Regions from separate parts of the Stenotrophomonas sp. YJH_SMC_53 genome, predicted to be linked through region 1. Evidence: predicted binding sites of a transcription regulator. Region 1 holds the regulator's gene; each other region holds the start of a gene.
What was found. The regulator FliA, encoded in region 1, starts transcription of late flagellar genes. The targets are predictions, from matches to a motif close to TAAAGTTTNNCNNNCNNNGGCCGATAA.
Positions count from the first base shown of each region.

Region 2: a site for FliA is predicted at 1,388-1,414, ahead of AC5P7X_RS02735 (GGDEF domain-containing protein). Genes of this name have one in related genera too.
Region 3: a site for FliA is predicted at 1,287-1,313, ahead of AC5P7X_RS02610 (methyl-accepting chemotaxis protein). Genes of this name have one in related genera too.

Region 1 covers NZ_JCAFTF010000006.1:332,435-335,691, forward strand. The annotation lists gene flhF (flagellar biosynthesis GTPase FlhF) at 1-370, shown strand, start outside; gene AC5P7X_RS12305 (MinD/ParA family ATP-binding protein) at 357-1,244, shown strand; gene AC5P7X_RS12310 (RNA polymerase sigma factor FliA) at 1,241-1,984, shown strand; gene cheY (chemotaxis response regulator CheY) at 2,042-2,434, shown strand; gene AC5P7X_RS12320 (protein phosphatase CheZ) at 2,434-3,039, shown strand; gene AC5P7X_RS12325 (chemotaxis protein CheA) at 3,042-3,257, shown strand, end outside.
Region 2 covers NZ_JCAFTF010000002.1:30,560-33,816, forward strand. The annotation lists gene AC5P7X_RS02735 (GGDEF domain-containing protein) at 1-1,355, opposite strand, end outside; gene AC5P7X_RS02740 (TonB-dependent siderophore receptor) at 1,642-3,257, shown strand, end outside.
Region 3 covers NZ_JCAFTF010000002.1:4,611-7,867, forward strand. The annotation lists gene AC5P7X_RS02600 (DUF2628 domain-containing protein) at 1-743, shown strand, start outside; gene AC5P7X_RS02605 (hypothetical protein) at 743-1,135, shown strand; gene AC5P7X_RS02610 (methyl-accepting chemotaxis protein) at 1,345-3,257, shown strand, end outside.

The DNA of each region.
Region 1 (3,257 bases):
CGGGCTGGGCCCGCGCGACCGCGCGCTGGCCGCCCAGCTGCAGTGGCTGCGCGCCGCCCGCCAGGTGCGCACCCTGCTGGTGCTGCCGGCCAACACCAGCTTCGGCGACATGGACGAGGTGGTCCGCCGCTTCGGTGCCGCCAACCTGCAGGGCCTGGTGCTGAGCAAGCTGGACGAAACCGGCCGCTTCGGCAACGCCCTGTCGGTGGCCGTGGACCATGCCCTGCCGATCACCTGGGTGACCGATGGCCAGGACGTTCCGGACGACCTGCACCGGGCCAGTGCGGCCAATCTCGTACTTCGCCTTGAAGATTTGCGCCGAGCGGCCGATATGCCCTGCAACCCGGAGTTGAACCATGCCGTCGCGTGAGTACGCCAAGCTGACCAAGACCTTCCCGCTGTCGGCCACCCGCAGCGAGCCGCTCGGCCCTGTGCGCACCATCGCCGTGACCGGCGGCAAGGGCGGCGTGGGCAAGACCAACGTATCGGCCAACCTGGCCGTGGCGCTGGCCGGCATGGGCAAGCGCACGCTGCTGCTGGACGCCGACCTCGGCCTGGCCAACATCGACGTGATCCTGGGCTTGAACCCCACCTTTACGCTGGCCGACCTGGTTGCCGGCCGCTGCTCGCTGGACGATGTCATCGTCGAAGGCCCGAACGGCGTGCTGGTGGTCCCGGCCGCGTCCGGCCGCCGGCACATGGCCGAGCTGGCCCCGGCCGAGCACGTCGGCCTGGTCAACGTGTTCTCCGAGCTGGAGCGCGAGCTGGACATCATGGTGGTGGACACCGCCGCGGGCATCACCGACGGCGTGCTGACCTTCTGCCAGGCCGCGCAGGACACCGTGGTCGTGGTCTGTGACGAGCCGGCTTCAATCACCGACGCCTACGCGCTGATCAAGGTGCTGTCGCGTGAACGGGGCGTGGACCGCATCCAGGTGGTGGCCAACATGGTGCGCGACCCCAATGAGGGCCGCGTGCTGTACGAGAAGCTGACCCGCGTCTGCGAGAAGTTCCTCGCCGATGTTTCGCTGAACTACCTGGGCTGCGTGCCGCAGGATGACTGGCTGCGCCTGTCGGTGCAGCGCCAGCAGCCGGTGGTGAAGGCCTACCCGTCCAGCCCGTCCGCACTGGCGATCACCGAGATCGCGCGCCGCACGGCCCGCTGGCAGGCGCCGACCGAACCACGCGGCGGCGTCGAGTTCTTCCTCGAACGCATCCTCAAGCAGCGCGGGGTGGCGGCATGAAAGGCGCGGCCCAGTACAGGGAAGTCCAGCGCTCGGCGGCCAACGACGTCATCGCCCAGCACTCGGACCTGGTGCGGCGCATCGCCCACCATCTGGCCGCGCGCCTGCCGGCCAGCGTCGAAGTCGACGACCTGATCCAGGCTGGCATGATGGGCCTGATCGAGGCTTCGCGCAGCTACGACGCCGACCAGGGCGCCTCGTTCGAGACCTATGCCTCGATCCGTATCCGTGGCTCGATGATCGACGAGATCCGCCGTGGCGACTGGGTGCCGCGCTCGGTGCACCGCCGTGCACGCGATGCTGCCGCCACCATCCGCCGCCTGGAACAGAGCAGCGGCCGCGCCGCCAGCGCCACCGAAGTGGCCGCCGCGATGGAGATGCCACTGCCCGAATACCTGCGCCTGATGGAAGACGCCGCGCGTGGCCAGGTGCTGAGCCTGGAGTCGCGCATTGAGGACCAGGGCGAGCTGGACACGGTCGCACAGGGTGGCCCGACCCCGCAGCAGGTGCTGGAGCGCAGCGAGTTCGGCCGCGAGCTGGGCAAGGCCATCGGCCATCTGCCCGAGCGCGAACAGCTGGTGCTCTCGCTCTACTACGAGCAGGAACTCAACCTGAAGGAGATCGGCGCGGTGCTCGGCGTGAGCGAGTCGCGGGTCTGCCAGATCCACGGCCAGGCCGTGCTGCGCCTGCGCGGCCGGCTGAAGGTATTCGAGGCCGTCGACGCCGGCCTCGAAGAATGAACATCCCCGAGGCAGCTGCCCCCGGCCGCCCGGAATGAACAACAAAGGAACTCTGCTTTGAACAAGAACATGCGCATCCTGATCGTCGACGACTTCTCGACCATGCGTCGCATCGTCAAGAACCTGCTGGGCGATCTGGGCTTCACCAACACCGCCGAAGCCGAGGACGGGCATGCCGCGCTGTCGCTGCTGCAGAGCCAGCCGTTCGATTTCGTGGTCACCGACTGGAACATGCCGGTAATGACCGGCATCGAGCTGCTCAAGGCGATCCGTGCCGACGCCAAGCTGAAGACCCTGCCGGTGCTGATGGTCACCGCCGAAGCCAAGCGCGAGCAGATCATCGAAGCGGCCCAGAACGGCGTGAACGGCTACATCATCAAGCCGTTCACCGCGCAGACGCTGGAAGAGAAGCTCGGCAAGATCTTCGAACGCCTGGCGGCCAGTGCCTGATGGATACCACGGTCGACAAGAATGCCCTCGCCCTGCGCCTGCAGGAAGCACTGGACGCACTGGAGTCCGGTGACGAAACCGCCTGGCGGCAACGCATCGACGGACTGGTCGCGCTGCGCACGCAGCCGATGATGAGCGGCCTCTCGCGGCTGGCCCGCGAGCTCGGGCAGGCCCTGGGTGAACTGCCGACCGTACCCAGCGAGGCCGGCGAACTGGACGATGCCTGCGCACGCCTGGACCACGTGGTGGCGATGACCGAACAGGCGACGCACCGCACCCTGGACCTGGCCGAGGAATGCCGCAGCCTGACCGAACAGTTGCGCGCCGAAGGCCTGCAGCCGGGCCAGGATGCACAGCTCGAGCGCATCCGCCACAACCTCACCGAGATCGCCCTGACCCAGAGCTACCAGGACCTGACGGGGCAGATCATCCGTCGCGTGGTCGGCATCGTCCGCCGTGTGCATGAGGGCTTCGGCGCGCTCGGCCTGCCGCCGGAACAGCATCGCACCGATCCGGAACTGGCCGGGCCGGCACTGAAGGGACTGGACCGCCACGCGGTCTCGCAGAACGACGCCGACGACCTGCTGTCGGACCTGGGGCTGTAAGCATGAGCGCGGTATCCGACGACATCACTGCCGATTTCATCATCGAGGCGCAGGAAATCCTGGATCGCCTGGGCGAACAGCTGGTGTCGCTGGAGCAGGCACCACAGGACACCGAGCAACTCAACGCGGTGTTCCGGGGCTACCACACGCTCAAGGGCGGCGCCGGCTTCCTCGGCGTCACCGCCATGGTCGAGTTGTGCCACGCCGCCGAAGAAGCG
Region 2 (3,257 bases), on a different contig from region 1:
CGGTTGCGGCCGCTGCGCTTGGCCTCGTACATCGCCGCGTCGGCACGTGCCATCAACCGTTCGTAGTCCGGGTGGCCATCATGGCCGGCCACGCCGATGCTGGCAGTCAGCGACAGAACCTGGCCGTTGGCCAGTGCCACAGGCGACTGCGCGATCTGCCGGCGCAGGCTCTCGGCAATCACCGAGGCCTGTGACTCACTGGCGGCAACCAGCACCACCACGAACTCCTCGCCGCCGTAGCGGAACAGGTAGTCGCTGCCGCGGGTCAGCTGGCCGAGCAGGCCGGCGACGTGCTGCAACGCGCGGTCGCCGGCATCGTGGCCGTGGCCGTCGTTGATCGCCTTGAAGTGATCCAGGTCGAGCAGCAGCAGCGAGAACGGCGTGCGATTGCGCGTGGCCAGCTCGATCTCCCTGCGCAGCACGGTAGGCAGGAAGCGGCGGTTGAGCAGGTTGGTCAGGGCATCGCTGCCGGCATCCAGTTCACCGATGCGTTCGAACAACAGCGTCATCAGGGTACGGATGGCGGCCAGGTCCTCGCGAATGGCCGGCAGCACTGCCAGTCGTTGCGCCGGGGTGTCATTGCTTGCCCGCTGCAGGTTGCCGTCGATGCGGGCCATCAGCTGGCCGACCTGCTGGGTTTCGCTGCTCTCGCCGAAGCTGGGGATGCCCTTGTGGGTGAACCACAGGCCGAATTCCGAGGTCGCCAGGCTGGCGCTTTCGCCGGCCTGCACGTGGCCGGCGAGTGCGTAGAGCAGGGCGTTCTCCCAGTCCAGCAGCAGTGCACGCTGGCGCTCGCGTTCGGTACCGACATTCTGCACCAGCGAGAACAGCCGGTAGGCAGCATCGGCACGGGTGGAGCGCTCACGTGCATGGGTGTAGGCCAAGGTCATGCCTTCCATGGCGATGTCCATGATCGCGCTGAGGCAGTCGATGGCGGCGAACGCGGTGGCGCTGTCGGGCGCGTCGTCGCGCAGGCGCACGAACAGCTCGTGCTTGAGTACGCGCGCGCCGCGGGTGACCAGGTCGACCGGAATGCCGACCCGGGCATGCACATCGCCGATCACGCGTTGCGAGGCAACGGTGGCGGCAATGCCGTCGGCATCAGTGGTCAGCAGCTGCACCAGCCAGCGCTGCATGGCCGGTTGCAGGCGTTGCTTGACCTGATCGTGGGACAGGAAGCGGCGTGCACGCCCGTCCTGCAACAGCACTTCGTAGAAGCGTTGGGCCAGCGCCGGCGGGGCATCGGTTGCGGCGGCGTGCAGCAGCGCGGTGGCGGCCGGGCCGGCCTGTTGCAGGCAGTGCTGCCAGGCCTCGGCCAGCGGCTGGCTGGCATCGTCCAGTTGAGGTGGTTCCACGTCGATCTCTGACTGCGTACGGCAAACCACGGGTATCGGCCGCGGCGGCGTGCGGTTGATGGTGGGCAAGCCGGCCAGTTTAAGCCCGATGCAGGGTCGTTCGGCACGCAGGGCACATCATGCCTGCGGTAGCAATGAGCGAACGCATTTGAGAATCACTCGCATTGATGGGAGAATGCACGCACGGATCGGGCCGCAGGCGACTGCAGCGACGCTCCGCCTCCCCCTCGTCGTTGCCTCAAGCCCTTTGCCAGAGGCCCCGTTGCCCTGCCAGAAGGTCCAGATCATGTCTCCTGCCGTTGTCCTCTCGCCGCGCCCGCTGGCGCTCGCCGTTGCCGCCCTGCTGGCGGGCAGCGCGCTGACCGCCCAGGCTGAAACCGACGCCACCGATATCGACACGGTGCACGTCACCGCCTCGCAGATTGCCCGCCAGGCGTTGGGTACCTCGACCATCACCGCCGAGGACATCGCCAGGCGCCCACCGGCCAACGACATCGCCGAACTGTTGCGCACCATGCCGGGCGTCAACCTCACCGGCAACAGCGCCTCGGGCCAGTACGGCAACAACCGCCAGATCGACCTGCGCGGCATGGGCCCGGAAAACACCCTGATCCTGGTCGACGGCAAGCGCATCGGTGCGCGCGATGCCGTGCGCATGGGGCGCAGCGGCGAGCGCAACACACGCGGCGACACCAACTGGGTGCCGGCGGAGATGATCGAGCGCATCGAAGTGCTGCGCGGACCGGCGGCGGCACGCTATGGCTCCGGTGCTTCCGGTGGCGTGGTCAACATCATCACCAAGCGCCCGACCGGCGACCTTGCCGGTGCGGTCGACCTGTACGGGCTGGTGCCTGAACACAGCGCCGAAGGTGGCAGCGAGCGCGTCGGCCTGCAGCTGAGTGGGCCGATGACCGACACGCTGTCGTTCCGCCTGTACGGCAACCTCAACAAGACCGACGCCGATTCACTCGATCTCAACCGTCAGTACGCCACCCAGCCGAACGCAGTGCCACCGGCTGGCCGCGAGGGCGTCAAGAACCGCGACGTCAACGCGCTGCTGCGCTGGGACGTGACCGCCAACCAGGTGGTCGAGTTCGAGGCGGGCACCAGCCGCCAGGGCAACATCTACGCCGGCGACCGTGCGGTCAGCACCACCGGCACCTCGACCGGCGTTGATCTGGCGGCGCTGGCCGACGGCAAGGCGGAGACCAACCGGATGTACCGCAACACCGGCGCGATCAGCCATCGTGGTCGCTGGGGCGATGTCACCTCGCGGGTGACGGCTGCGGTGGAAGCGGTGAACAACTCGCGCATCAACGAAGGCCTGGCCGGTGGCCCGGAAGGCAGCTTCAACGGCACCGACTGGTCGACCTCGCGCCTGCGCAACTACCAGCTGGACGGTGAAGTCAGCTTCCCGACCACGCTGGGTGGTGCCGAGAACATCTGGACGCTGGGCTTTGAATACCTGGACAGCCGCCTGACCGACCCGTACTCGATGAGCCAGTCCAGCATCAGCGGCGGTGGCATCCCGGGGCTGTCGGCTGATCGTGCGCGCGGCAAGGCCGATGCGCAGACCACGGCGGTGTTCGTGGAAGACAACATCTACCTGGGCGAGCGCTGGATCGTTACCCCGGGCCTGCGCTTCGACCACCACAGCCAGTTCGGCAACAACACCAGCCCCAGCCTCAACGCGCAGTTCCGTATCAGCAGCGACTGGGTGGTGAAGGGCGGCATTGCCCGCGCGTTCAAGGCGCCGAACCTGTACCAGTCGAATCCGGACTATCTCTACTACACCCGCGGCAACGGCTGCCCCAATGCGCTGCCGAGCCTGGGCGCCGGTTGCTACATGCGCGGCAACGCGGACCTGAAGGCGGAAACCAGCCTGAACAAGGAACTGGGCAT
Region 3 (3,257 bases), on a different contig from region 1:
GGCTGTACGACGCAAGCGGCGGGGCGCCAAGGCGCTGGAACTGGCCGGCATTCCTGTTCTCGTCACTCTGGTTCTTCTTCCGGCGCATGCATGCGTGGGGCGCGATCTGGTTCATCCTTTCGCCGTTGCTGATGACCACCTTCGTGCTGCTGGGGCTGCCATGGTTGTCCTTGCTCTCCTTCGTGGTGTTTCGCGTACTTGCAGGAATCCTGGCGAATCCGCTGTACCTAGCGCATTGCCGAAGGATTGTCCGCAAGGTTGATGCTGAGCATCGCGGGGCACATCGGCGGCACCTTGAGCTGCAGAAGGCTGGTGGTGTCAGCTACACCGCTCTGGTGATCGCCTTGGCGGTAACGGCCTCACAGAACACCCTGATCAAACTGATCGTTGGTTCGATATCAGAGCCAACGCCCACGCAGTCTGCTCTGCACGTGGCGGCGAACCCGCCGGATCTGCCGGACCCGCAGATAGAGGAAGCGGAGCAGGTGGAGTACCAGGAGCAAATGCGTGCGATCGCAATGACGGCGTGGCCAGCAGGTGTTCCCATCGAGGGCAATGCCTGCATTGTCGAGCTGCGTTTGGCGCCACCAGGTCAAGTGCTGGAGGCGAATGTCCTGGAGCCGTGCACGTTGAGCGAGGCGCAGCGCGAGATGATGCTGGGTGAAATCAGGCGCACGGACTTCACGATCGAGGGGAAGATGCGGTTCTTCAACAGGCATACCCTCATCGGCTTGCGCAGGTAATGAGCATTTCGCTGTTTCTCGAAGTCGAAGCCGGTGCCGATCTGGGTCCCGTGCTGCACGATCTGGATTCGATCCAGGCCGAGTACTTCGACGGTACTGACGGTCTGCGTGGATATCTTCCAGCATCCAACACCGGCTTCGGGTTCGGCATCGTCGACCCGCCGGAAGCTGTCGTAGCGGAAGGGATTGAGGCCTCGTGGCAGGTGGGCCTGCTGGGTTCGTTCCATTTCCGCGCGTGCGGGTTTGAAAGCGCCTGGGAGGAAATCTGCCACTTCATCAAGCGTTACGCCGCGGCGTGCGGGTTCCGGTTTGTGCTCTCCTTCCAGTTCGAGAGCGTCTATGCGGCAAGGCTCGGGAAGGATCTGGTCTTCCCGGGACCAGCTGCCCCGTAATGCCGCGCAACGGGCTGGCAGGTCCCTGTCTGATCCCATTTCGCTGCACGTGGCGATATACCTTCTGGATATAACGCCTTCGTGGTTCGTCCTATTTCACACCTGTCTGCACAGTTCCAGAGTTTTGGATCGATATAATAATACCAGCCCATAAAGTTTCCCCTGCCTGCGCCGCCATCGATCGTACGGCCATGATCAAGGGAATTGAGATGCTCGCCTTACGCAACCTCCGAGTGGGATCCCGGCTGGGTGCCGGATTTGGATTGCTGCTGCTGTTCATCGTGGCCATCGTCGGCCTGGTGCTGTACGGGAATCACCTGAAGTCCGCCCAGTTCTCGAAGGTGGTGGACGTCAACATGGTGAAGATGCGGCTGTTGAACGACATGCTGGATACCAACAACGCGGTGCTGATGCATCGCCGGCTGATGGTGATCAAGCGCGGTGAGGATTTCGACAAGGATTATCAGAAGGCGCAGGAGCTGTCGCAGACCTACGACGGCATCTGGGCCAAGTACATCAAGATTCCACGCGATGCCACCGGTGATGCCCTGGTGGCGAAGATCGACGCGGCACGCAAGGCCACCGACGCCTCCACCCAGCATCTGCACGAGCGCATGAAGGCGGGGGATTTTGACGGTGCGGCCAAGGAACTGCTCGCCGAGCACGGCCTGGCTACCGCATGGAACGAGACGATCTCGACCCTGCTGCGGCATCAGGAGACACTGACCGCGCGCAGCCGCGAGGAATACCGTTCAACCGAATCCTGGACCGGCACGCTGTCGATCGTGTTCGGCGTGCTGAGCCTGATACTGGGCTCGCTGGCCGCGTGGGCCATCACCCGCAGCCTGACCCGCCCGCTGGAAGGTGCGGTGAAGCTGGCCGACGGCATCGCCAACGGGCGGCTGGACAACAGCATCGACGCGTCCGGCAACGATGAGGTGACGCAGCTGCTCAGGTCGATGCAGCGCATGCAGGCGCAGTTGCAGTCGGTGATGGCGGCGCAGGGCGAGCTGGCCCGCCAGCACGATGCCGGCAGCCTCAGCTATCGCATGGACGAGGCTGCCTTCCCCGGCGACTACGGGCGCATGGTGCACGAGACCAATGCGCTGGTCGGCTCGCACGTGCAAGTGCAGAACCGGCTGATCGAAGTGATGAAGCATTACGCCCGTGGCGACCTGTCGGTGGACATGGATCCGCTGCCGGGCGAGAAGGCGGCGATCACCCAGGCAATGGACGAGACCAAGACCAGCCTGTCGGCGATCAACGGCGAGATCCGCCGGCTGGCGACGGCCGCGGCGGCGGGCGACTTCAGCCTGCGCGGCGATGAAGATCGCTTCGCCTATGATTTCCGCGACATGGTGGCTGGACTCAATCGCCTGATGCAGACCACCGACGAGAACCTGGTGCAGGTGTCGACGCTGCTGCAGGCGATCTCGCGCGGTGACCTCACCGTACGCATGCAGGGCGACTTCCACGGCGTGTTCGCCCGCATGCGCGATGACTGCAATGCCACCGTCGATCAGCTCAAGCAGATTGTCGGCCGCATCCAGTCCAGCGCGTCCAGCATCAACCTGGCGGCAGGCGAGATTGCCTCGGGCAACACCGATCTGTCGCGGCGCACCGAGCAGCAGGCGGCGAACCTGGAAGAGACGGCGGCGTCGATGGAGGAACTGACCTCCACCGTGAAGCAGAACGCTGAGCACGCACGCCAGGCCAACCAGCTCGCGATTGGCGCGCACGGTGTCGCGTCGCAGGGCGGCGAGGTGGTCGGCCAGGTGGTCACCACGATGTCGGCCATCGAAGCCTCGTCGAAGAAGATCGCCGAGATCATCAGTGTCATCGACGGCATCGCCTTCCAGACCAACATCCTGGCCTTGAACGCGGCGGTGGAAGCCGCGCGTGCAGGCGAGCAGGGCAGGGGCTTTGCAGTGGTGGCCAGTGAGGTGCGCACGCTGGCACAGCGCTCGGCCGGTGCGGCCAAGGAGATCAAGAGCCTGATCGAGGATTCGGTCGGCAAGGTCGCCGACGGATCGGCGCTGGTCCGCCAGGCAGGCACCACGATGGGCGAGATCGTGGCGTCGGTGCAGCGCGTGACCGACATCATGGCTGATATCTCCGCCGC